DNA from 2 places in the Nonomuraea sp. NPDC001699 genome. Region 2 is predicted to be linked to the other one. Evidence: riboswitches for the same ligand, from Rfam matches in the RefSeq annotation. Region 2 holds a riboswitch; the other holds the start of a gene.
What was found. Region 2 has a riboswitch for glycine ahead of gcvP (aminomethyl-transferring glycine dehydrogenase). Riboswitches for the same ligand answer to the same signal wherever they lie in the genome.
Positions count from the first base shown of each region.

Region 1: linked by a shared signal. The riboswitch ahead of gcvT (glycine cleavage system aminomethyltransferase GcvT) and the one ahead of gcvP (aminomethyl-transferring glycine dehydrogenase) in region 2 are both predicted to bind glycine.

Region 1 is NZ_JBSFGF010000001.1:939,713-951,705, reverse strand. Features, by position in the region: gene ACWCSU_RS04585 (FadR/GntR family transcriptional regulator) at 1-511, opposite strand, end outside; gene ACWCSU_RS04580 (glutamine synthetase family protein) at 663-2,006, shown strand; gene ACWCSU_RS04575 (aldehyde dehydrogenase family protein) at 2,015-3,358, shown strand; gene ACWCSU_RS04570 (3-oxoacyl-ACP reductase) at 3,455-4,219, shown strand; gene ACWCSU_RS04565 (gamma-glutamyl-gamma-aminobutyrate hydrolase family protein) at 4,216-4,905, shown strand; gene ACWCSU_RS04560 (M4 family metallopeptidase) at 5,128-7,422, shown strand; gene ACWCSU_RS04555 (M28 family peptidase) at 7,503-8,876, shown strand; glycine riboswitch at 9,090-9,187, shown strand; glycine riboswitch at 9,208-9,307, shown strand; gene gcvT (glycine cleavage system aminomethyltransferase GcvT) at 9,342-10,427, shown strand; gene gcvH (glycine cleavage system protein GcvH) at 10,424-10,813, shown strand; gene ACWCSU_RS04540 (L-serine ammonia-lyase) at 10,873-11,993, shown strand, end outside.
Region 2 is NZ_JBSFGF010000007.1:318,247-330,239, reverse strand. Features, by position in the region: gene ACWCSU_RS23285 (RNA polymerase sigma factor) at 1-1,112, shown strand, start outside; gene ACWCSU_RS23280 (hypothetical protein) at 1,274-1,651, opposite strand; gene ACWCSU_RS23275 (TetR/AcrR family transcriptional regulator C-terminal domain-containing protein) at 1,782-2,342, shown strand; gene ACWCSU_RS23270 (DUF5999 family protein) at 2,541-2,738, shown strand; gene ACWCSU_RS23265 (alpha/beta hydrolase family protein) at 2,695-3,330, opposite strand; gene ACWCSU_RS23260 (hypothetical protein) at 3,413-3,769, shown strand; gene ACWCSU_RS23255 (hypothetical protein) at 3,788-4,588, opposite strand; gene gcvP (aminomethyl-transferring glycine dehydrogenase) at 4,715-7,546, opposite strand; glycine riboswitch at 7,601-7,712, opposite strand; glycine riboswitch at 7,713-7,809, opposite strand; gene ACWCSU_RS23245 (MerR family transcriptional regulator) at 7,858-8,478, opposite strand; gene ACWCSU_RS23240 (bifunctional nuclease family protein) at 8,626-9,096, opposite strand; gene ftsR (transcriptional regulator FtsR) at 9,229-9,855, opposite strand; gene ACWCSU_RS23230 (FHA domain-containing protein) at 9,879-10,391, opposite strand; gene ACWCSU_RS23225 (mannose-1-phosphate guanyltransferase) at 10,654-11,993, opposite strand, start outside.

The DNA of each region.
Region 1 (11,993 bases), on a different contig from region 2:
ACGTGGTGGCGAGCAGCGTCGAGCCGGTCAGCTCGGCGATCGACAGGTGGAAGGCCGTGTCGAGGCGCCGGTAGTCCTCCAGCGGCGCCTCGTTCAGCTCGGTCAGCCGGCGCAGCAGCACCTCCCGCTTGCCGGGGGTGAGCTCGGAGGTGGCCAGCACCTGCGCCGCCCCGCACTCGACCGCCAGCCGGAAGGTGAGCGCGTCGGACAGCTCGGCCATGCCCATGTCGGCCACCGCCTGCCGCAGGTCGCCCGCGTCGGGCCGGGGCGGCACGTAGGTGACGAACGCGCCGCCGTACCGGCCGCGCCGCACGTCGAGGTAGCCCGCGTCCTGCAGGGCGCGGATGGCCTCGCGCAGGGTGACCCTGCTGATGCCCAGCCGCACGGCGAGCTCGCGCTCGGGCGGCAGCTTGTCGCCGTACGCCACCACGCCCAGTTTGATCGCCTGGAGCAGCCGTTCCACGGTCTCCTCGAAGGCGTTTCCCGCCCTCACCGGGCGGAGCACTGTCATCAAACGCGCCGAATCGTCCAAGGTGTCCTCAGGTCTTGACAAGCGATCCCGGCATGCACATCAATGGTCTGAGACTAGCCCAATCAACGGGAAAGCGCTTCAGACGAGATCGGAGCGACCTAGGGTGAGCGAACCAGCGGGCAACGGATTCCTGTCCGTCGAGGAACTGCGGGGCGAGGCCGCGATCGGGCGGATCGACACGGTGCTGCTCGCCATCGCCGACATGCAGGGCAGGTTGCAGGGCAAACGGCTCTCCGCCCGCTACTTCCTGGACGAGGTGCTGCACCACGGCTCCGAGGGATGCAACTACCTGCTCGCGGTCGACGTGGACATGAACACCGTCTCGGGCTACGACATGTCCTCCTGGGACCGGGGCTACGGCGACTTCGCGATGAAACCCGACCTGTCCACCCTGCGCCGGGTCCCCTGGCAGGACGGCACCGCCCTGGTCATGGCCGACCTGGCCTGGGAGGAGGGCGGCGAGGTCACCGCCTCACCGCGCCAGATCCTGCGCCGCCAGCTCGCCCGCCTGGCCGACCGGGGGCTGGCCGCGTACGTGGGCACCGAGCTGGAGTTCGTCGTCTACGACGACAGCTACGAGGAGGCCTGGCGGCGCGCCTACCGCGACCTGACCCCCGCCAACCTCTACAACGTCGACTACTCCCTCCTCGGCACCGCCCGCGTCGAGCCGCTGCTCCGGCGCATCAGGCGCGACATGGAGGGCGCCGGCATGTACGTCGAGTCGGCCAAGGGCGAGTGCAACCTGGGCCAGCACGAGATCGCCTTCCGCTTCGACGAGGCGCTGCGCACCTGCGACAACCACTCGATCTACAAGAACGGCGCCAAGGAGATCGCCGCCCAGGAGGGCCGTTCGATCACCTTCATGGCCAAGCCGAACCAGCGCGAGGGCAACTCCTGCCACATCCACATCTCGCTGCGCGGCCCCGACGGCGACCCCGCGATGGCGGGCGAGGGGCCGTACGGGCTCTCGCCGCTCGGCGCGCGGTTCATCGCCGGGCAGCTCGCCCACCTGCGCGAACTCACCCTGCTGTACGCGCCCAACGTCAACTCCTACAAGCGTTACGTGCCGGGCAGCTTCGCGCCGACCGCCGTCAAGTGGGGCGTCGACAACCGCACCTGCTCCCTGCGGCTGGTGGGCCACGGCCCGTCGCTGCGGGTGGAGAACCGGGTGCCGGGCGGGGACGTCAACCCGTACCTGGCGGTGGCGGCGCTGATCGCGGCCGGGCTGGACGGCATCGACCGGGAGCTCACGCTGGAGGACGCCTTCGAGGGCAACGCCTACGACTCCGGCGCCGAGACCGTGCCGCACACGCTGCGGGACGCGCTCGCGCTGTTCGAGGGGTCGAAGCTGGCCAGGGAGTCGTTCGGCGACGACGTGGTCGAGCACTACGCGAACAACGCGCGCGTGGAGCTGGCCGCCTTCGACGCGGCGGTGACGGACTGGGAGCTGTTCCGTGGTTTCGAGCGAATGTGACGGCAGGCATGAGGATCGTTAATCCGGCGACGGAAGAAGTCGTCGCCGAGGTCGAGATGGCCGACGCGGCCGAGGTCGACCGGGCGGTGGAGCGGGCCGCGAAGGCGTACCGGAGCTGGCGGGAGGTGGCGCCGGGCGACCGGGCGCGGTTGCTGCGCCGCTTCGCCGACCTGGTGGACGCCCACGGCGAGGAGCTGGCCCGGCTGGAGCTGGACAACGCCGGGCACCCGATCGGCAACGCGCGCTGGGCGGCCGGGGCCGTCCGCGACGTGCTGCACTTCTACGCCGCCGCCCCCGAGCGCAACCACGGCAAGCAGATCCCCGTGCCCGGCGGCGTGGACATCACCTTCCAGGAGCCGCTGGGCGTGGTGGGCGTGATCGTGCCGTGGAACTTCCCGATGCTGATCATGTCGTGGGGCGTCGCCCCGGCGCTGGCGGCGGGCAACACGGTGATCGTCAAGCCGGCGGAGTGGACCCCGCTCACGGCGCTGAGGCTGGCCGAGCTGGCCCTGGCGGCGGGCCTGCCCGAGGGGGTGCTCCAGGTGCTGCCCGGCGAGGGAGAGGTCGCCGGGGCGCGGCTGGTCGAGCATCCCGGCGTGGCCAAGATCGTGTTCACCGGGTCGACCGAGGTGGGCAAGGAGATCGCCGCGAAGGCGGCGGCGCAGGTCAAGCGGGTGACGCTGGAACTGGGCGGCAAGTCCGCAAATATCGTCTTTGCTGACTCGGATCTCGAAAAAGCGGCAAAAACTGCTCCTTATGCGGTCTTCGACAACTCCGGCCAGGACTGCTGCGCCCGCTCGCGCATCCTCGTCCAGGCCGAGGTGTACGACGAGTTCCTGGAACGCCTGTCGGCGGCGGTGCGCGGCGTCAAGGTCGGCGACCCGCTCGACGAGTCCACCGAGATGGGCCCGCTGATCAGCGCCGATCACCTGGAACGGGTCCGGGGCTTCGTCGAGGGCACGCCCTACCTCCAGGGCGACTGCCCGCGGGGCAAGGGCTACTGGTTCCCGCCGACCGTGCTGACCTCGAAGGTCACCGACCGCGCCTTCACCGAGGAGATCTTCGGCCCGGTCGTGTCGGTGGTGCCGTTCGCCGACGAGGCCGAGGCCGTGCGCATCGCCAACGACACCCCGTACGGGCTGAGCGGGTCCATCTGGACGCGCGACGTCGGGCGGGCGCTGCGGGTGGCCCGCGCGGTCGAGTCGGGTGCCCTGTCGGTGAACTCGCACTCCTCCGTGCGCTACTGGACCCCGTTCGGCGGCTTCAAGCAGTCCGGACTCGGCCGCGAGCTCGGCCCGGACGCCCTGACGGCCTTCACCGAGACCAAGAACGTCTTCATCTCATGGGAGTGAACCTGACGCAGTGAGCGGAGTGAAGGGCTGAGGAACGAAGCACTTCGCGAAGCGAATGAGGAAGGTGAACGACCAATCGGACAGGAAGTGAACACAGTGCAGCGATTGCAGGACCGGGTGGCCGTCATCACCGGGGCGGGCAGTGGCATCGGGCTGGCCACGGCGCGCAGGTTCGCGCAGGAGGGCGCGAAGGTCGTCTGCGTCGACATCGACGAGGACGCGGGCGCCAAGGCGGCCGGCGAGGTCGGCGGCCTCTTCGTCAAGGCCGACGTGACCAGCGAGGACGACGTCGTCCGGATGTTCGCCACGGCCCACGAGACCTACGGCAGCGTGGACATCGCCTTCAACAACGCCGGCATCTCGCCGCCCGACGACGACTCGATCCTGGAGACCGGCCTCGACGCCTGGCGCCGCGTCCAGGAGGTCAACCTGACCAGCGTCTACCTGTGCTGCAAGCACGCCATCCCGTACATGCGGCGGCAGGGCAAGGGCTCGATCATCAACACCGCGTCGTTCGTGGCGGTGATGGGGTCGGCCACGTCGCAGATCTCGTACACGGCCTCCAAGGGCGGCGTGCTGGCGATGTCGCGCGAGCTGGGCGTGCAGTTCGCCCGCGAGGGCATCCGGGTCAACGCGCTGTGCCCGGGGCCGGTGAACACGCCGCTGCTGCAGGAGCTGTTCGCCAAGGACCCCGAGCGGGCCCAGCGGCGGCTGGTGCACGTCCCCGTGGGCCGCTTCGCCGAGGCGTCGGAGATCGCCGCCGCCGTGGCGTTCCTGGCCAGCGACGACGCCTCCTTCATCACGGGGGCCGAGTTCCTGGTGGACGGCGGCATCTCCGGCGCGTACGTGACGCCGCTGTGACCCGTCCGGTCATCGGGATCACGACGTACGTGGAGCCCGCCCGGTTCACCGTGTGGGACCTGCCCGTCGCGCTCCTGCCGTACATGTACGTCGAGAAGGTCGTCCAGGCCGGCGGACAGCCCGTGCTGCTGCCGCCGGCCGGCGACCCCGCCCAGGTCGTGGGCCGGCTCGACGGTCTCGTCCTGGCCGGCGGCGGCGACGTGGACCCCGCCAGGTACGGCCGGGCCCCGCACGAGCGCACCGGCTACGTCCGGGAGTTCCGGGACGAGGCCGAGTTCGCCCTCCTGTCGGCGGCCCTGGAGGCGGGGCTGCCGTTCCTGGGCATCTGCCGGGGCCTCCAGGTGCTCAACGTGCTGCTCGGCGGCACCCTGCACCAGCACCTGCCCGACGTGACCGGGCACACCGGCCACGCCCCCACGCCCGGGGAATTCGGCCACCTGCCGGTCACGCCCGTCCCCGGCAGCCGCCTGGCCGAGGCGCTCGGCACGGACCCGGTGACGGTCCCGCACTACCACCACCAGGCCGTCGACGATCTCGCCCCCGGGCTCACGGTCACCGCCACGGCCGGCGACGGGACGATCGAGGCGGTGGAGCTCGGCTCCGAGGGGTTCGCGGTGGCGGTCCAGTGGCATCCGGAGGCGGGCGACGGCCTGGCGCTCTTCGAGGCGTTCACGGCGGCCTGCTGAGCCCCTTACTGGAAAGCTTCTTTACCTTTTCTGCGGCCTGAAACGGCACGAAATCCCAGCTCAGGGGGCCATATCACCGTGTTATAGGAAATTTGTTGGGTACCGGGCCGCGCCATCCCGGTGTCACCCTGTGTTCATCCCCAGCCGGCCGGGGCTCTTCCACTCCACACCCCCCTGAGGAGCCAGAGAGTGAACCCCAAACTCAGGTTGGGGGCTGCCGCAATGCTCGCGCTAGCCCTGACCACCAGCTCGCTGGTGGGCGCCACGAGCGCCACAGCCCAAGCGTCGCAGGTGGCCGATCCTCCCACCGCCGACGACCGCAGGAACGCGATCGCCACCGCACACAACGCGATCCAGGCCGACTCGGCGGCATTGCTGGCATCCGAGCAGGACACGTTCACGCTGACGTCGACCGTCGAAGGCGTCCGCGGTCTGCAGTACCTGACCTACGCCCGTAAGCACGCGGGCCTGCCCGTGTACGGCGGCGAAGTGGTCGTCACCACGGACGCGTCCGGCGCGGTGGTCGACACGGTCACCACCGGACAGCGCACGAAGATCGGGATCGGCACGAAGGCGAAGGTGACCGCCGCCCAGGCCGCGGTGACGGCCAGGGCCAAGGTGGCCAGGGTCGAGACCGTCGCCACGCCCGTGCTGTCCGTCCACGCCACCACGACGACCCCGCGCCTGGCCTGGGAGGTCCTGGTCACCGGCGCCAACGCCACCGGCCACGAGAGCAAGCTCCACGTCTACGTGGACGCCCTCACCGGCAAGGTCATCGACGAGTGGGACGAGGTGCGCGACGGCACCGGCAACAGCTACTACGTCGGCACCGTGACCATCGACACCAGCCCCTCGTACACGATGCGCGACCCCCGCAGGAGCGGCGTGGCGTGCGGCGGCCAGAACGGCTCGCCGTACACGAAGACCACCGACACCTGGGGCAACGGCTCGGGCACGAACCTGGAGACCGCCTGCGTCGACGCCCTGTACGCCGCGCAGCGCGAATGGGACATGCTGAGCGCCTGGCTCGGCCGCAACGGCATCAACGGCCAGGGCGGCGGTTACCCGGCCCGCGTCGGCCTGGCCGACGTCAACGCCTACTGGAACGGCCAGTACGGCTCCTTCGGCCACAACTCCGCCAACTCCCAGCAGCTCACGTCGATGGACGTCGTCGGCCACGAGTTCGGCCACGGCATCTTCCAGTTCACCAGCGGCGGCTCCGGCAGCGGCAACGAGACCGGCGGCATGAACGAGTCCACCGGCGACATCTTCGGCGCGCTGACCGAGGCGTACGCCAACAACCCGAACGACCCGCCGGACTACCTGGTCGGCGAGGAGGTCAACCTCTCCGGGTCCGGGCCGATCCGCAACATGTACAACCCGTCGGCCCTGAGCCACCCCAACTGCTACAGCACCTCCATCCCGAACACCGAGGTGCACGCGGCGGCCGGCCCGCAGAACCACTGGTTCTACCTCGTGGCCGAGGGCACCAACCCCTCGGGCAAGCCCGCGAGCACCCGCTGCGACAACGGCGCCGCGATCACCGGCATCGGCATCCGCAAGGCCGGTGAGGTGTTCATGTCCGCGCTGAACAACAAGACCCAGCCGTGGACGCACGCCAAGGCCAGGGTCGCCACCCTCCAGGCCGCCAAGACCCTGTACCCGGGCAGCTGCACCGAGTTCAACGTGGTCAAGAACGCCTGGGACGGCGTCAGCGTCCGGGCCCAGTCCGGCGAGCCGACCTGCACCCAGGGCAGCAACGACTTCTCGGTCAACCTGAACCCGGCCTCCGGCAGCGTCACTCCGGGCCAGAGCACCACGACCACGGTCAGCACCACCGTGACCGGCGGCTCGGCGCAGTCGATCACCCTGCGGACCGGCACCCTGCCGGCCGGCGTGACCGCCTCGTTCAGCCCGGCCACGATCACCGCCGGTCAGAGCTCCACGCTGACGATCAGCACCTCGGCGAGCAGCCCGCAGGGCAGCCACTCCATCGCGATCACGGCCGACGGCACCGACGTCGACCGGCAGGCCACCTACAACCTGCAGATCGGGCAGAGCTCGCCGAACGACTACTCCTTCGGCGTGACCCCGTCGTCGGCCTCGGTCCAGGCCGGTCAGTCGGCCACCGCCACGGTCAGCACGCAGGTCACCGCCGGTCAGGCGCAGAGCATCGCCCTGTCGGCGAGCAACGTGCCCTCGGGCGTGACGGTCAGCTTCAGCCCGTCCACGATCACCGCCGGGCAGTCGTCCACGGTGACGTTCGCGACCACGAGCGGTGTGACGCCCAGCACGTACACGATCAGCCTGAACGCCGACGGCGCGAGCGCCGACCACTCGGCCTCCTTCAGCCTGACGGTGGGCGGCGGCCAGGGCACCACGTGGCAGACCTACACGGCCTACACGGCCGGGCAGACCGTCACCTACCAGGGCGTCAGCTACCGCTGCCTCCAGGCGCACACCAGCCTGCCGGGCTGGGAGCCGCCCAACACCCCTGCCCTCTGGCAGCCGGTCTAAGTCGCACGACCTGGGCGGCCACGCCGGGGTGGCCGCCCAGCCCCCTTGAGCCCCTTCAGGAGCCACAGATCGTGAACGCCATGCTCAGGTTGGGCGCCGCGGCCACCGCCGCGCTGGCCCTGACCCTCACCTCGCCGGCCGGACCGGCCGGCGCCGCCGCCGACCCCCCGCCTGACATCCCCGTCTCGAACGTCACGGCGCATCTGAGCCAGTTGCAGTCCATCGCCACGAGCAACGGCGGCAACCGCGCCTCGGGCAGGCCGGGCTTCACCGCCTCGATCAACTACATCAAGGGCAAGCTCGACGCGGCCGGGTTCACCACCCGGGTGCAGAGCTTCAGCGGCGGCAGCAATCTGATCGCCGACTGGCCGGGCGGCCCGGCCAACCAGACCGTGATGCTCGGCGCCCACCTCGACAGCGTCGCGGCCGGCCCCGGGATCAACGACAACGGTTCCGGCTCGGCCGCGCTCCTGGAGAACGCCCTCACCCTCGCCGCCCGCAGGCCCACGCTCACCAAGCACGTGCGGTTCGGCTGGTGGGGCGCCGAAGAGGCGGGCATGGTCGGGTCCAGGTACTACGTGCAGAACGGCGGCGCGAGCGGCGTCGAGGTGTACCTGAACTTCGACATGATCGCCTCGACCAACGCCGGTTACTTCGTCTACGACGACGACGCGGCGATCCAGCGGACCTTCAACGACTACTTCGCCACCATCGGCCTGCAGACCGAGGGTGACAGGGAAGGCGACGGCCGCAGCGACCACGCCTCCTTCAAGAGCGCCGGTGTCCGGGTCGGCGGCCTGGCCACGGGGGCCGGGGCGGTCAAGAGCTCGGCTCAGGCCGCCAAGTGGGGCGGCTCGGCCGGGCAGGCGTTCGACCGCTGCTACCACAGCGCGTGCGACAGCTACCCGAGCGCCATCAACACCACGGCGCTCGACCGCAACTCCGACGCCATCGCGTACGCCATATGGAAGCTCGCCGTGGGCACCAGCACGCCCACGGAGAACGACTACTCGATCTCGGTGACCCCGTCGTCGGCATCGGTCCAGGCCGGTCAGTCGGCTACCGCGGCGGTCAGTACCCAGGTCACGTCCGGCCAGGCGCAGAGCGTCGCGCTCTCCGCCGGGAATGTGCCGAGCGGGGTCACCGTCTCCTTCAGCCCGTCCACGATCCAGGCGGGCCAGTCGTCCACCGTCACGGTCGCCACCACCGGCGGCGCCGCGGCGGGGACGTACACCATAGGGATCAACGGCGACGGGGCGACGGCGGACCACTCCGCCTCCTTCACCCTGACCGTCGGAGGGGACGGCCAGGGCACCACCTGGACGGCTTACAAGTCGTACACGGCCGGAGACGTCGTCACTTACCAGGGGGTCAGCTACCGCTGCCTCCAGGCGCACACCAGCCTGCCGGGCTGGGAGCCGCCGAACGTGCCCGCCCTCTGGGCGCGCGCCTGATCCCCACGCGGGCCGGTTCGCGCCGGCCCGCGTCCAGGCTGCCGCGTGCGAGCTGACCTGCCATGACCGGCTCGCGCGCGGCCACCAACGCGGCCGCGGCCCCGCCTCTCCGGGGCCGCGGCCGCTTTTCGCTGCGTGCGGTGTGCCGGCGAGATCCAGGGGCGAAGCGCGACAACACCCCCATGTCGGCACTAGGCTGACGGACATCACCGGCGAAACCGTGCGGGAGAGCACTCTGACATCCGGTCAGGGTCCCTGAAGGAGCAAGCCCTCCCCGCGAACCTCTCAAGGCAAAGGACCGCGCGGCAGCCCTGTAAGGCGTTCTTACGGGGAGGTGACCTCTGGAAAGCAGGCCCTGGGGGCCTCGCCGAAGGTGAAAGTCCGGTAAAACTCGGGCGAAGCTCTCAGGCATCCATGACAGAGGGGGAGGATGCTGGCATCCAATCCTGTCCTGAGGTGCGACAAATGTCCCGACCTACGCCGCTACGAGACGTCCACGAGGCCCTAGGCGCCACGCTGACCGACTTCGCCGGGTGGCTCATGCCGCTCCGGTACGGCAGCGAGTCGGCGGAGCACAAAGCCGTACGCGAGGCGGCCGGGCTGTTCGACCTCTCGCACATGGGCGAGATCTTCCTGACCGGGCCGCAGGCCGCAGACGCCCTCGACTACGCGCTGGTCGGCCACCTGTCGGCGCTCGCGCGCGGCCGGGCCAGGTACACGATGATCGTGGACGAGCGCGGCGGGGTGCTCGACGACCTGATCGTCTACCGGCTGGCGGACGAGGAGTTCATGGTGGTGGCCAACGCCTCGAACTCCGACAAGGTCCTAGAAGAGCTGAAAAATCGTACGAAGTCGTATGACGCGGTGGTCGATGACCGCTCCCAGCAGTACGCCCTCATCGCCATCCAGGGCCCGAGGGCCCAGGAGATCCTGGCCACGCTCACCGACGCCGACCTCGACGGCCTCAAGTACTACGCGGGCCTGCCCGGCCAGGTCGACGGCCGCCAGGCGCTCATCGCCCGTACCGGCTACACCGGCGAGGACGGCTTCGAGCTGTTCGTCGCCAACCAGGACGCCGTGCCGCTATGGCGCGCCCTGGAGGCGGCCGGCGAGCCGCACGGGCTCAAGGCCGCCGGTCTGTCCAGCCGCGACACCCTCAGGCTGGAGGCCGGCATGCCGCTCTACGGCAACGAGCTGAGCTCCGACCTGACCCCGTTCGACGCGGGGCTGGGCAGAGTGGTGAAATTCGACAAGCCCGGTGACTTCGTCGGCCGGGCGGCGCTGGAGGCGGTCAAGGACGACCAGCCCCGCCGCCGCCTCGTCGGCCTGGTCGCCCAGGGCCGCCGGGTGCCGCGTCACGGTTACCCGGTCACCCGCGACGGCGCCGTCGTCGGCGAGGTCACCAGCGGTGCGCCCTCCCAGACCCTGGGGAAGCCCATCGCGATGGCCTACGTGGACGCCGGGGTCGACACAGGTCTGGCCGTGGACATCCGGGGCAGCCAAGAACCTATGGACCTGGTCGAGCTGCCCTTCTACAGGAGGAACAAGTGAGCAACATCCCTGACGACCTGAACTACACCAAGGAGCACGAGTGGGTGTCGGGCGTGGACGACGGCATCACCGTGACCGTCGGCATCACGGCCTTCGCCGCCGAGGCTCTTGGTGACGTCGTCTTCGTGCAGCTCCCCGAGGTCGGTTCGACCGTCGAGACGGGTGACTCGGTCGGCGAGGTCGAGTCCACCAAGTCGGTGAGCGAGATCTACTCGCCCGTCGGCGGCGAGATCGTCGAGGTGAACCAGGCCGTGGTCGACGACCCGTCCCTGGCCAACAGCGACCCGTACGGCGACGGCTGGATGTTCCGCGTGCGCATGGAAGGCGACGCGGAGGACCTGCTGTCCGCCGAGGAGTACACCGCGCTCACCTCAGGCGAGTCCTGACACCAACGCCGGGGCCCGCGGCGGGCCCCGGCACTTCCTGAACTGAAGGGCGCCCATCAATGGCGATCAGCGTCTTCGACCTCTTCAAGATCGGCATCGGACCGTCCAGCTCCCACACCGGCGGCCCGATGGCCGCCGCGCACAAGTTCGCCCGTGGTCTGCACGACGACGGCCTGCTCCCCCGCGTGGCCCGCGTCGAGGTCATCCTGTACGGCTCGCTCGGCCTGACCGGCAAGGGCCACGGCAGCGACAAGGCGGTGCTGCTGGGCCTGTCCGGCGAGAAGCCCGAGCTGGTCGACGTCGACTCCATCGACGCCCGCCTGGCCGAGATGCGCGCCTCGGGCACGGTCACGCTGTTCGGCACCCGTGAGATCCCCTTCGTCGTGGGCCAGGACCTCGTCTTCGAACGCAAGATCTCCCTGCCCGAGCACCCCAACGGCATGCGCTTCACCGCCCGCGACGAGCACGGCGAGACCCTGCGCGAGAAGGTCTACTTCTCCGTCGGCGGCGGCTTCGTCGTGGACGAGAAGGCCACGGGCGCCGACCGCATCAAGCCCGACGACACCGTCCTGCCCTACCCGTTCGCCTCGGGCGAGGAGCTGCTCAAGCACTGCTCGAACACCGGCCTGTCGATCTCCGCGCTGATGCTGGAGAACGAGAAGGCGTTCGGGCGCACCGAGGAGGAGATCCGCTCGGGCATCCTCGACCTCTGGCGTGTGATGTCGGAGTGCGTGCGGCGCGGCATCACCAAGGAGGGCGTGCTGCCCGGCGGCCTGAAGGTCAAGCGCAGGGCCAACCAGCTCCACCGGCGGCTTCAGTCCGAGTCGGCCGAGAAGGACCCGCTGCAGGCGATGGACTGGGTGGCGCTGTTCGCCCTGGCCGTCAACGAGGAGAACGCCGCCGGCGGCCGCATCGTCACCGCCCCCACCAACGGCGCCGCCGGCATCATCCCGGCCGTGCTGACGTACTACACCAGGTTCGTCCCTCGCGCCGACGACGACGGCGTGGTGCGTTTCCTGCTCACGGCGGCCGCGATCGGCGTGCTGTTCAAGGAGAACGCCTCGATCTCCGGCGCCGAGGTCGGCTGCCAGGGCGAGGTGGGCTCGGCCTGCTCGATGGCCTCCGCCGGGCTCACCGAGGTCATGGGCGGCACCCCCGAGCAGGTGGAGAACGCCGCCGA
Region 2 (11,993 bases):
CCAAGAAGACCACCCAGAAGAGCGCTCCGAAGCCGAGGAAGGCTTCTGGGGCAAAGGCTACCGGCCGTACCGCCGCCGAGGCAAAAAACCCGGCGGACGGCAAGCCGGAACACGAGGAGGACGTGGCCCCCGACGACCTCGAACTGACCGCCGAGGACGTCGAGATCGAGAACGACGCCAATGACCTGGACGACAACCAGTCCGTCATGGGCGACTCGGTGCACACGTACCTGAAGTCGATCGGCCGCCGGACGCTGCTCACCGCCGCCCAGGAGGTCGAGCTGGCCCGCCGGATCGAGGCCGGCCTGTACGCCGAGTACAAGCTGGACTCCGACCCCGACGTGCCGTCGTCCGTACGCGACGACCTGCACCTGGTCATCGAGGACGGCCGGCAGGCCAAGGACCACATGCTGGAGGCCAACCTGCGGCTGGTGGTCTCGGTGGCCAAGAAGTACACCGACCGCGGCATGTCCCTGCTGGACGTCGTCCAGGAGGGCAACCTGGGGCTGATCAGGGCCGTGGAGAAGTTCGACTACACCAAGGGCTTCAAGTTCTCCACCTACGCCATGTGGTGGATCCGGCAGGCCATCCAGCGCGGCTTCGCCGACTCCGCCCGGACGATCCGGCTGCCCGTGCACGTGCTGGAGATGCTCTCCAAGCTGTCGCGGGTCGAGCGTGACATGCACCAGAGGCTGGGCCGCGAGCCCACGCCCGAGGAGCTGGCCGTCGAGCTCGACAGGACGCCGGACCAGATCGAGGAGCTGCTGCGCACCAGCCGCCAGCCGATCTCGCTGAACGCGACCATCGGCGAGGACGGCGAGACCACGATCGGCGACCTCATCGAGGACGTCGACTCGCCGGAGGCGTCGGAGATCGTCGACCGCCAGCTGCTGGGCGACCAGCTGCGCGGCGTGCTCGACAACCTCTCGCCCCGCGAGGCGAAGATCATGGCCCTGCGGTTCGGCCTGGTGGACGGCAAGCCGCACACCCTGGACGAGATCGGCAAGCACCTCGGCCTGACCCGCGAGCGCATCCGCCAGCTGGAGAAGGAGTCGCTCTCCAAGCTGCGCCACCCGAGCAACACCCGCCCCCTGCTCGACTGGGCCAGCTGACCCACGACCGCCCCCGGCGCCTGCCCACAGAGCGCCGGGGCCGCACACGGAGCCCCGGCATGACGCCGGGCTCTGCTCAAAGCCCCGGCTTCCCACCGAGGGATCCGGAACGCACGAAGAGCCCCGGCGCGCGAGGCGCCGGGGCTTTCGTGTGCCTGTGCTCAGGCGGTGGCGGGCACCGGCCGGGGCACGCGCGGGATGCCCCACATGCGGTTCTCCTCGCGCAGCGTGCGCAGCCGGTCGACCTCGGCCGTCCACAGGGCCCCGGGGGGCGTGGCCTTGGCCTTGCGGCGCGCGATGCGGTCGTCGTAGGACCGCACGCCGAACGTGGCCCGCTGCCCGGCCTCCGCGGCCCGCAGCGCCTCGGTCAGCGCGACGTCGAACGCCCGGCCCGCCGCCAGCAGCTCGATCTCGTCGGCCGCGGCGGCCCGCAGGTCGCGCACGATCGCCTCGGCCTGCCTGGCCTTGTCAAGCAGCTGCGGGAAGCCCTTGGAGATCTCCTGGTCCGCGTGGTAGCGAACCTCGGCCTCACGGCTCACCCGCGGACGGAAAAACGCCATCGACCCTGCCCTTCACGCAGTCTTTGCTGTTCAACCCACAAGGGTACGCCGTCCGACACCGCCTCCGAACACCGGGCGACGGGCGGGGCCGCCCAGTAAGATGATCACCATGCCCGCAAAGAGACCGCCCGTCCCACTCTCCCGCGAGCGCATCATCGAGGCCGCACTCCACATCGCCGACAGCCAGGGGCTGCGCCGGCTCACCATGCGCCGGCTGGGCGACGCCCTGGAGGTGGAGGCCATGGCCATCTACCACCACCTGCCCCGCGGCAAGGAGGCGCTGATGGACGCGCTGGCCGAGCACGTCACGTCGGTGCACGTGGAGCAGGCGGCCACCTGGCAGGAGACGGCCAGGGCGTGGTGCCGGGCGGGCCGGGAGCTGCTGCGCGAGCATCCGGGCGTGCTCGCGCTGGCCCTGACCAAGCCTCCCAAGGGCGCCACCGCCGTCGCCATCAGGGAGCAGACCGAACAGCTCGCCGACGGAGGCCTGGGCGACGCCCCGGAGGCCGTACGGGCGCTGCGGGCGTTCGTGTTCGGCAGCGTGGCGGTCGAAGTCCAGCAATCAGGATGGGCTGACCCAGAAGTTGATGAATGGGTCAGGCGGGACGAAAGGGCTGATGTGGACTTCGAAAGAGGGCTCGACGCTTTGCTCAAGGGGTTGCAAACGTAGTGCGCGTGTCGCGCTTGGCCCGTTATCCTGCATAAGGCACGCTGTGTCGAAGGTCACACGACCGGGGGATCCTCCTGTAACAGTCCGAACGGGCTATGTCGGACCGTGTGACGCACGTCGCACACTTGCCAGAACAACAAACCCGAGCCGCTCCCGTCCCTCTCCCGGGAGCACCCACGAGATATCGGAGGCACGCCGATGTGCCCGCACGACCCGGCCTGTCCGTCTGCCGAGGCGCCGGACCGCGAGGCAGCACGCACCCTCGCATGCCACCCCGAGCAGGGGTGGAGCCTTCTCTGCAACGGCGTCGTCCTGTTCGAGGACACCGGGGAGCTCCTGCCCAGCGGCACCGTCATCGCGCCGCACCGGCCCGACCCCCTGGTGGGCGCCGCCTGACGGCGGCGTAACCACCGATCCACCGGGCCACGACCTCGCCCACCCGGGCGGGGTCCCGCTTCAGGTCGTGGCCCTCGCCCGGCAGCACCACCAGCCGGGCGCAGTCGGCGGGATCCGGCACTCCGAACGGATCCCGGTCCCCGTTGACCACCAGCACGTCCACCCCGGCCCCGCGCAGCTCCTCGGCCCTGGAACGCTCCGGCTTGCCCGGCGGGTGCAGAGGGAAGGCCAGCGCCACCACCGCCGCCGCGCCCACCGCCGAGGCCGTACGGCAGGCCACCCGGGCGCCGTTGCTCCGGCCGCCCTGCACCAGCGGCAGCCCCGGCCACCTGGCGCGCAGCTCGCCCAGCACGATCTCCCAGGCCTCGTCCTGCCTGGCCGCCGAGCCCGGCGCCCGCGCCCCCGCGACCCGGAACGCCTGCGACACCCTGGCCACGGTGGCCCCCGCCCCGAGCGCGGCGTCGCGGACGGCCAGCAGATCGGGCGCGTCCACTCCCCCGGCCGAGCCGTGGGTCAGCACCAGCAGCAGCCGCGGCTCGGCCGCCTCCTCGACCTGCACCAGCGCCGGCCCCCGCGGAGTCATGATCTCCATGGCAGCACCGTACCTGGGGAGGATGCGCCGTTGGCCCCCAGGTACGATGACGGCGCGCCGCACAACCGCCATGATGGTTCTCATGCCAGAGATGCGCCCCATCCGCGATGACCTGCAGGCCACCCTCGACGCCCGCCGCGACCTCGGCCCCGACTACGAGGCCGCGCTCGTCGAGTCCTTCGTCGAACGGCTCGACGCCACCATCGCCGCCCGCGTCCAGGCCGAGCTGGGCGGCCACGGCGTGGCCCCGGTCAAGCCCCGGCAGCGGCAGGGCAACGGCGCCGCCATGATCCCCATCGCGCTGGGCTCGATGGGCCTCGGCATCCCACTGACCGCCATCGCGGTCGGCAACTCGGGCCTGGTGGGCCTGACCATCACGTGGCTGGCCATCGTCGCCATCAACGTGGCCGCCGCCGTGGCCATCATGCGGCGCGGCTGAGCCCTCAGGGGGCCGGGGTCAGGCGTCGCGGTGGAAGCGCAGCCGCACCTCGGCGGCCATGGTCTCGTCCTCGTGTTCGAGGCCGTAGGTCCACACCTGGCCGGCGTCCTCGGTGCGCCCGCGCAGCGGCAGCGTGCGGGCCAGCAGCTCGATGGCCAGCGCTCCCGTCTGGGGGTCGGCCCCGCTCTCGACGGCCTCGGCGAACTCCGCGCAGGCCAGCTCCAGGTGCGCGATGCCGAGCAGCACCCGCAGCCCCGGCAGCTCCCGCGCCGGGGCGAACTCCAGCGCGTCCAGCAGCAGGCCGGCCGCCTCGCCCGGATCGCCGTGCTCCAGCATCGTCTCGGCGAGCTGGCGGGCCGCGTGCGCGGTGGCCTCGGCGTCGCCCACGTCGATGCCCGCGTCGAAGGCGGCGCGCAGCTCCTTGTCGGCCTCCTGCGGGCTGCCGGCCAGCCGGGCCAGCGCGAGGTGGGCCAGCGGCACGTAGGCCGGCGTGCCGACGCCGAGCACGGCCTGCCAGGCGGCCCTGGCCTGGTCGTCGCGGCCCTCACGCTCGAAGCCCTGGGCCAGGTGGCAGGCGGCCTGGGCGGCGTACTCGGGATGGCCGGTGGCCAGCGCGGTGCGGGCCGCGGCGCGGGCGGCGTCGGTGTCGCCGCGTTCGTCGAGCACCACGGCAAGCCCCACGGCCGCCTGGGCCCGGTCGGGGCTGTCGGGGTCGGCGACCAGCTCGGTCAGTATCGCCGCCGCACCGTCGAGGTCGCCGCCCTCGGCCAGGCGGCGGGCGGTGTCGAGAGGCGGGGTCTCCAGCTCTGAGAACGTCAAGAGAGCTCCTTCGGGCGACGGATCGCACCGAGCCTAACGGCTCGTCGCGATCATGTCTGCTCACTTGACGGTGTGGGACTGGGCCGTGCCGGAAGCGGGCCCCCGGGCGGGGACCCGCTTGCGGGATCAGTCCTCGTACGCCTCAAGAGGCGGGCAGGAGCACACCAGGTTGCGGTCGCCGTACGCCTGGTCGATGCGGCGCACCGGCACCCAGTACTTGCCCTCGCGCAGCGAGGCCAGCGGGTAGGCCGCCTCGGTCCGCGAGTACGGGTGCGGCCACTCGTCGGCGGTGACCGACTCGGCCGTGTGCGGCGCGTTGCGCAGCGGGTTGTCGGTCTTGTCGTAGTCGCCGGAGGCCACCTTGGCGATCTCGCCGCGAATGGCGATCATGGCGTCCACGAACCGGTCGAGCTCGTTCAGGTCCTCGCTCTCGGTCGGCTCGATCATCAGCGTGCCGGCCACCGGGAACGACATGGTGGGCGCGTGGAAACCGTAGTCGATCAGGCGCTTGGCCACGTCGTCGACGGTGACGCCGGTCTCCTTGGTGATCTGGCGCAGGTCCACGATGCACTCGTGCGCCACCAGGCCGCCGCGGCCGGTGTAGAGCACCGGGTAGTGCGGGGCCAGCCGCCTGGCCAGGTAGTTGGCCGACAGGATGGCCTGCTCGGTGGCCGCCGTGAGGCCCTCGGCGCCCATCATGCGCACGTACGCCCACGAGATCGGCAGGATGCCCGCCGAGCCGTACGGGGCGGCCGAGACCGGGCCGACCGGGCCGCCGTCGCGCAGCGGGTGGCCGGGCAGGTAGGCCGCCAGGTGGCCGCGGACCGCGACCGGACCGACGCCGGGGCCGCCGCCGCCGTGCGGGATGCAGAACGTCTTGTGCAGGTTGAGGTGGGACACGTCGGCGCCGAACTCGCCGGGCTTGGCCAGGCCGACCAGGGCGTTGAGGTTGGCGCCGTCGACGTAGACCTGGCCGCCGGCCTCGTGCACCTTGGCGCAGACCTCGGTGATCGACTCCTCGTACACGCCGTGCGTGGACGGGTACGTCACCATGATCGCGGCCAGCCGCTCGCGGTGCTTGGCGATCTTGGCGTCGAGGTCGGCCAGGTCGACGTTCCCGTCGCTGTCGCAGGCCACGACCACGACCCGCATGCCCGCCATGACGGCGCTGGCCGCGTTCGTGCCGTGCGCCGAGGACGGGATCAGGCACACGTCGCGCTCGGTGTCGCCGTTGGCCTGGTGGTAGGCGCGGATGGCCAGCAGGCCGGCGAACTCGCCCTGGGAGCCCGCGTTCGGCTGGATGGAGACCGCGTCGTAGCCGGTCACCTCGGCCAGCCAGCCCTCCAGCGTGCCGATGAGCTCCCGGTAGCCCTCGGTCTGGGCCTCCGGCGCGTACGGGTGCACGCCCGCGAACTCCGGCCAGGTGATCGGCTCCATCTCGGTGGTCGCGTTCAGCTTCATCGTGCAGGAGCCGAGCGGGATCATCGAGCGGTCGAGCGCGATGTCCTTGTCCTGGAGCCTGCGCAGGTAGCGCAGCATCGCGGTCTCGGAGCGGTGGCTGTGGAAGACCGGGTGGGTCAGGAAGTCCGACTCGCGCAGCAGGTCGGCCGGCAGCGCGTCGGCCGCCAGGTCCACGTCCGCGTCCGCGCGCTCGACGCCGAAGGCGGCCCACACCTTGACCAGCTCGGCCGCGCCGGTCTTCTCGTCACAGGCGACGGAGACGTGGTCGTCACCGGCCTGCCACAGGTTGACGCCCCGCTCGGCGGCGGCGGCGACCACCTCGGCGGCCCGGCCGGGCACGCGGACGAGCACGGTGTCGAAGAACTCGCCGTGCACGACCTCCAGGCCGGCCTCGCGCAGCCCGCCGGCCAGCGCGACGGCGTGCCGGTGCACCCGCCGGGCGATCCGGCGCAGGCCCTCGGGGCCGTGGTAGACGGCGTACATGCCGGCGATCACGGCCAGCAGGACCTGGGCGGTGCAGATGTTGCTGGTGGCCTTCTCGCGGCGGATGTGCTGCTCGCGGGTCTGCAGGGCCAGCCGGTAGGCGGGGTCGCCGTCGACGTCGACCGACACGCCGACCAGGCGGCCGGGCATCTGCCGCTGCAGGCCCTCGCGTACGGACATGTAGGCCGCGTGCGGCCCGCCGAAGCCGAAGGAGACGCCGAAGCGCTGGGAGGAGCCGACGGCGATGTCGGCGCCCAGCTCGCCGGGGGCGGCCACGAGCGTGAGGGCCAGCAGGTCGGCGGCGGCCACGACGAGCGCGCCCGCCTCGTGCGCCCTGGCGGCCACGTCGCGGAAGTCGCGCAGGCGGCCCGAGGCGCCCGGGTACTGCACCAGCACGCCGAAGCACTCGGGCAGGTCGCCGTCGAGGTCGTGCTCGACCAGCGTGATGCCGAGCGGCTCGGCGCGGGTGGCCAGCACGGCCTTGGTCTGGGGCAGCGTGTCGGCGTCGACGACGAACACGTCGCTCTTGGACCTGCCCGCCCGGCGGGCCAGCGTCATGGCCTCGGCCGCGGCGGTGCTCTCGTCCAGCAGGGAGGCGCCGGCGACGTCGAGGCCGGTCAGGTCGGAGACGACCGTCTGGAAGTTCAGCAGCGCCTCCAGGCGGCCCTGCGAGATCTCCGGCTGGTACGGCGTGTAGGCGGTGTACCAGCCCGGGTTCTCCAGCAGGTTGCGCCGGATGACGGCGGGCGTGACGGTGTCGTAGTAGCCCAGTCCGATCATGGAGGTCAGCACCCGGTTGCGGGAGGCCAGCTCGCGCAGCTCGGCGATGGCCTCGGTCTCGCTCGCGGCGGGCGGGAGCTGGAGCCGGTCCTTGGCCCTGATGGCCTCGGGGACGGCCACGGCCACCAGATCGCCGACGGACTCGAAGCCCACGGCCTCGAGCATGCGCTGCTGCTCGGACTCCGATGGGCCGATGTGCCGGGACGAGAACGGCGGAGCGGACAGGTCGGTCATGGAGGTTGCCTCCTGAGGCGTGGAGACCGGCGCCGGGGCGCGGGCGAGTGCCGGATCTCCCCCTCTGTCAGCGCGACGTCATCGCGACCTGAGAGCTTCACCCCGCCGTGGGGCTTGCACCGTCGGTGAGGTGCGCCTGGCGGACGCACCTGCTTTCCAGAGTTGCCTCGCCCGAGCGGTACGGGATGCCTGAGAGATTCCGGGGAGGGTTGCTCCTTCGGCGCCCCAGGACCGAGGCCCAGGGACTCTCCCGCACGGGGTCGTCAGCCTTACTCTGTCCTAGATTACTACGGTGTGTTCAGCGGTTCAGCTCACCCCGTGCGGCGTGCGCGGCGCCGCTTGGCGAGCTCGTCAGTGGGATGGTCGGCCGGGACGCTGTCCTCGACCGCCGCCCGTTCCCCCGGCAGCTCCGCGAGGGAGCCCTCGACCTCGCGCCAGACCCGGCCGAGCGCGATGCCGAACACGCCCTGCCCGCCCTGGAGGAGATCGATCACCTCGTCGGCCGAGGTGCACTCGTAGACGCTGACTCCGTCGCTCATGAGCGTGATCTGCGCGAGGTCGGCGACCCCGCGGTCACGCAGGTGCTGCACCGCGGTGCGGATCTGCTGCAACGACACGCCCGTGTCGAGCAGCCGCTTGACGACCTTGAGCACCAGGATGTCGCGGAAGCTGTAGAGCCGCTGCGAACCCGAGCCGTGCGCGGCTCTTATCGTGGGCTCCACCAGGCCGGTACGCGCCCAGTAGTCGAGCTGCCTGTAGGTGATGCCGGCCGCCGAGCAGGCCGTGGGCCCGCGGTATCCGATGTCGGCGGGCAGCGTCGTGGGCTGCTCGTCAAAGAGCAGGCCCTGCTCTCCGGCACGCTGCCGCGCGCTCTCGCGCCGCACCGGATCTTCCTGGCCGGCCGTCTTTCCCTCGCCGCTGCTGACCGCCACGCGGACCTCCGGCTTTCTCTCATCCCGCGGCCTGATCTGGGGGTTCGTAAAGGGCGACCACGGGTTTCACTTGCACCGTAGGACCGTGACCATGCTCAGTCAACGATCCGGCTCGGCGCGTCGTGAAGCGTAAATGCACTGAAATACCTACCCCGCCCTGCCGAAGTCCTCGGGAGTGATCGTGTCAAGGAACTCCCTGAACTTCTCCACCTCGTCCTCCTGGTCGTCCGGGATGATCACACCGGCCTCCTGGACCACCTCTTCGCTGGCGAAGATGCGGGCGCCGGTGCGCAGGGCCAGGGCGATCGAGTCGGACGGCCTGGCGCTCACCTCCACGCCGTTGGAGAACACAAGGTCGGCGAAGAAGATACCGTCACGCAGGGCCACGATGTTGACCGCGCGCAGCCCGACGCCGAGCGCGCTCAGCACGTCCCTGAACAGGTCGTGGGTGAGCGGCCGGGGCGGCGGCTCCTCGGCCTGCGCCAGGGCGATCGCGGTCGCCTCGGTCATGCCGATCCAGATCGGAAGGAACCGTTCCCCGTGTGCCTCCTTGAGCAAGACGATCGGCTGATTTGTGGGCATCTCAACTCGAACGCCCACGACCTCCATCTGCAACACGGGCTGCTCCGTATTCGACCGGCCGGTCGCCCGGCACAGCTGTTGACTGGGTCGCTTCTGCTACACGCTTATGCATTTCAACGTAACACCCGGCAGGCCTGGAATGTGCCCCGGCCTTCCAGCTCTGTGCCCTCAGCGGCCCAGGACAGACCTGACCCCGCTGCGCACCAGAGAGGCGTGCAGGTCGAGCAGGAGCTGGGACAGCTCCCTGGCGGCCTCGTCGGCCTCGCCGATGGCTCCGGGGGCGCGCCGCTTGAGTATGGGCGCGACGGTCTGCTCGACCAGGCCGCACTCCCGCTCGGCGGCGGCCTTGACCGCGCGCAGGTGGCGGGCGTGCAGGCCGAAGCGGGCCAGGGCGCCGACGCTGCGCGCGACCTTCAGCGCCTCCTCGTCGTAGCGCCTGGCCACGGGGGCGAGCAGGCCGTAGTCCTCCAGCTCGGCGAGGGTCTCCTCGTCGATGCCGGCGGCCTCCAGCAGCTCGGCCCGGTCGAACCGGATCTCCTGCGTCTGCTGCACCGCGCGCGGAAGGCCGAAGCTCTCCGCCATCCTGTCCTTGATCACCCGCAGCGGCAGGTAGTGGTCACGCTGCTCGGTCAGGATGAACCGCAGTTGCTCGACGTGAAGGTGGGTGAACTTGCGGTAGCCCGAGGGGCTGCGCTCGGGCTCGATGAGCCCCTCACCTTCCAGGAAACGGATCTTGGACACGGTGACGTCGGGGAACTCGCCCTGCAGCAGGGCGAGCACCTCCCCGATGCTCATGTGCGAGCGTGCCGCCTGTGAGCTCATGCGCCGGCGTTGACCCTCATCAGGAAGACGAGGCGGAACTTGCCGATCTGCACCTCGTCTCCGGAGTGCAGGGGGACCTCCTCGATGCGCTCCCGGTTGACGTAGGTGCCGTTGAGGCTGCCGACGTCGCGCACGGAGAACTGGCCGCCGCGGTGGCGGTAGAACTCGACGTGGCGGCGGGAGACGGTGATGTCGTCGAGGAAGATGTCGCTCTCCGGGTGGCGCCCGGTCGTGGTGAGGTCCTTGTCGAGCCGGAACCGGCTCCCCTGGTTGGGCCCCCTGGTCACCGAGAGCAACGCCGTGCCGGGCGGGAGCTGTTCGACCAGCGCCCGTTCGGCCAGGAGCATGTCGCCTGTCTCAGCCTCGTACGCCTCGATTCCCGCGACCGAGATCGTCGATGTGGTGTCCCCGGCGACCTCGGGTCTGGTCAGCGGTGACCCACAGCGGGAACAGAAACGGGCATCCTCGGGGTTGGCGTGCCCGCACTGCGTGCAGTAGACGCTCGGCATCGATCGGCTCGGCCTCCTACCGCGAAGACGCGGCGACGGTGCTGGGGACGCGCCTGCCTTCGCTCTTCAAGTTTGCGAATGCCGCAACTTACGCTGATCAGCGGCAAAGGTCAAGGCGGGGCGCTGGACTGTTGGTTCGGACGCTGACAAAGTTACCGCCGCCCCCACCCCGTGGTCCATGCCGCCGCGCGTTTCTACATTACGATCTTGCGGCACTCCGCGCGCACATCGCGTGCGAAGGGTTTTTCGCTACTCTACGTGATCAGACGGCTGCCTGTTCGACCACGCGGGCCCAGCGTTCGAGCAACGCCTGGGCGCCGTCCATGTCGGGGGCCTCGGCCCACAGGTCGGTGACGGGCTCGGCGGCGGCGGGCAGGATCAGCACCCACGAGCCGTCGTCGCGGGCGACCCGCACGCCGTCGGTGGTGTCCACGCGCCAGCCGCCGGGCTCGGCCTCGGCCGCCTCGATGACCGAGCGCATGACCGCGCCCTTGGCCGCCCACTGGGTGGGGACGCTCCGCCGGAGCAGTTTGACCTCGGGGATCCTGGCGTCGATCTGGCTGAGCGACAGCCGGGTGCGGGCCACCAGCCCCAGCAGGCGCATGAACGCGGCCAGGCCGTCGATGGCCGGGCTGAACTCCGGCACGACGAACCCGCCGCGCCCGTCCGCCGCGAAGATCATGTCGGGGCCCTGGGCGGCGGAGGTCAGGGCGTCCAGGGCGGTCGAGGTCCACTGCACCTGCACGCCGTGGAAGCGGCAGACCTGCTCGGCGACGCGCGTGGTGGTGACCGGCAGGGCCACCCGGCCGCCCCTGCGCTCGGCCGCCACCAGGTCCAGCACGACGAGCAGGGCACGTTCCTCGCTGATGAGCTGGCCGGTCTCGTCCACCAGCGCGATGCGTTCGCCGACCGGGTCGAAGCGCACGCCGAAGGCCGCCCGCGAGGAGCTGACCAGCTCCGACAGGCGTTGCAGGCCGCGGCGGCGCTCGGCCAGCGTCTCGGTGGGCGAGACGTCGTCCAGGCGGGCGTTGACGGTGAGCACCTCGACGCCGGCCCGGCTGAGCAGCGTGGGCATCACCAGGGAGGAGGTGCCGCCGGCGCAGTCGACCACGACCTTCATGTCCTTGACGCCGGTCACGCCGATGGCCCGCATCAGCTCGTGCGTGTAGCCCTCGACGGCCCTGGCCGGGTAGTGCAGCTCGGCGATCTCGCCGGGGAAGGCCCGCCGGTACTCCTGGCGGGAGAAGACGCGCTCCAGCTTGCGCTGGGCGGCCGGGGGCAGGTCGGCGCCGCGGTCGTCCATGATGACGATGTCGGCGCTCTGCGGGTCGCCCGGCGTGGTGCGCAGGGCGATGCCGCCGGCGGCCGACTCGCGGGCGGTGTGGAAGCGGGCCACCGGCAGCGGCGCGGCCTCCAGGTCCAGGACGTTGATCGCGGCGGCGGTCAGCGCGCCGATCACGGCCCGTTTGAGCGCCCTGGCGGCCAGGGAGCAGTCGCGGGAGGTGACGACGTAGGCGCCCTTGCGCAGGGTGGTGGCGTAGGCGCCGGCCAGCCGGACGCACAGCTCGGCGGTGATCTCGACGTTCACCAGGCCGCTGACTC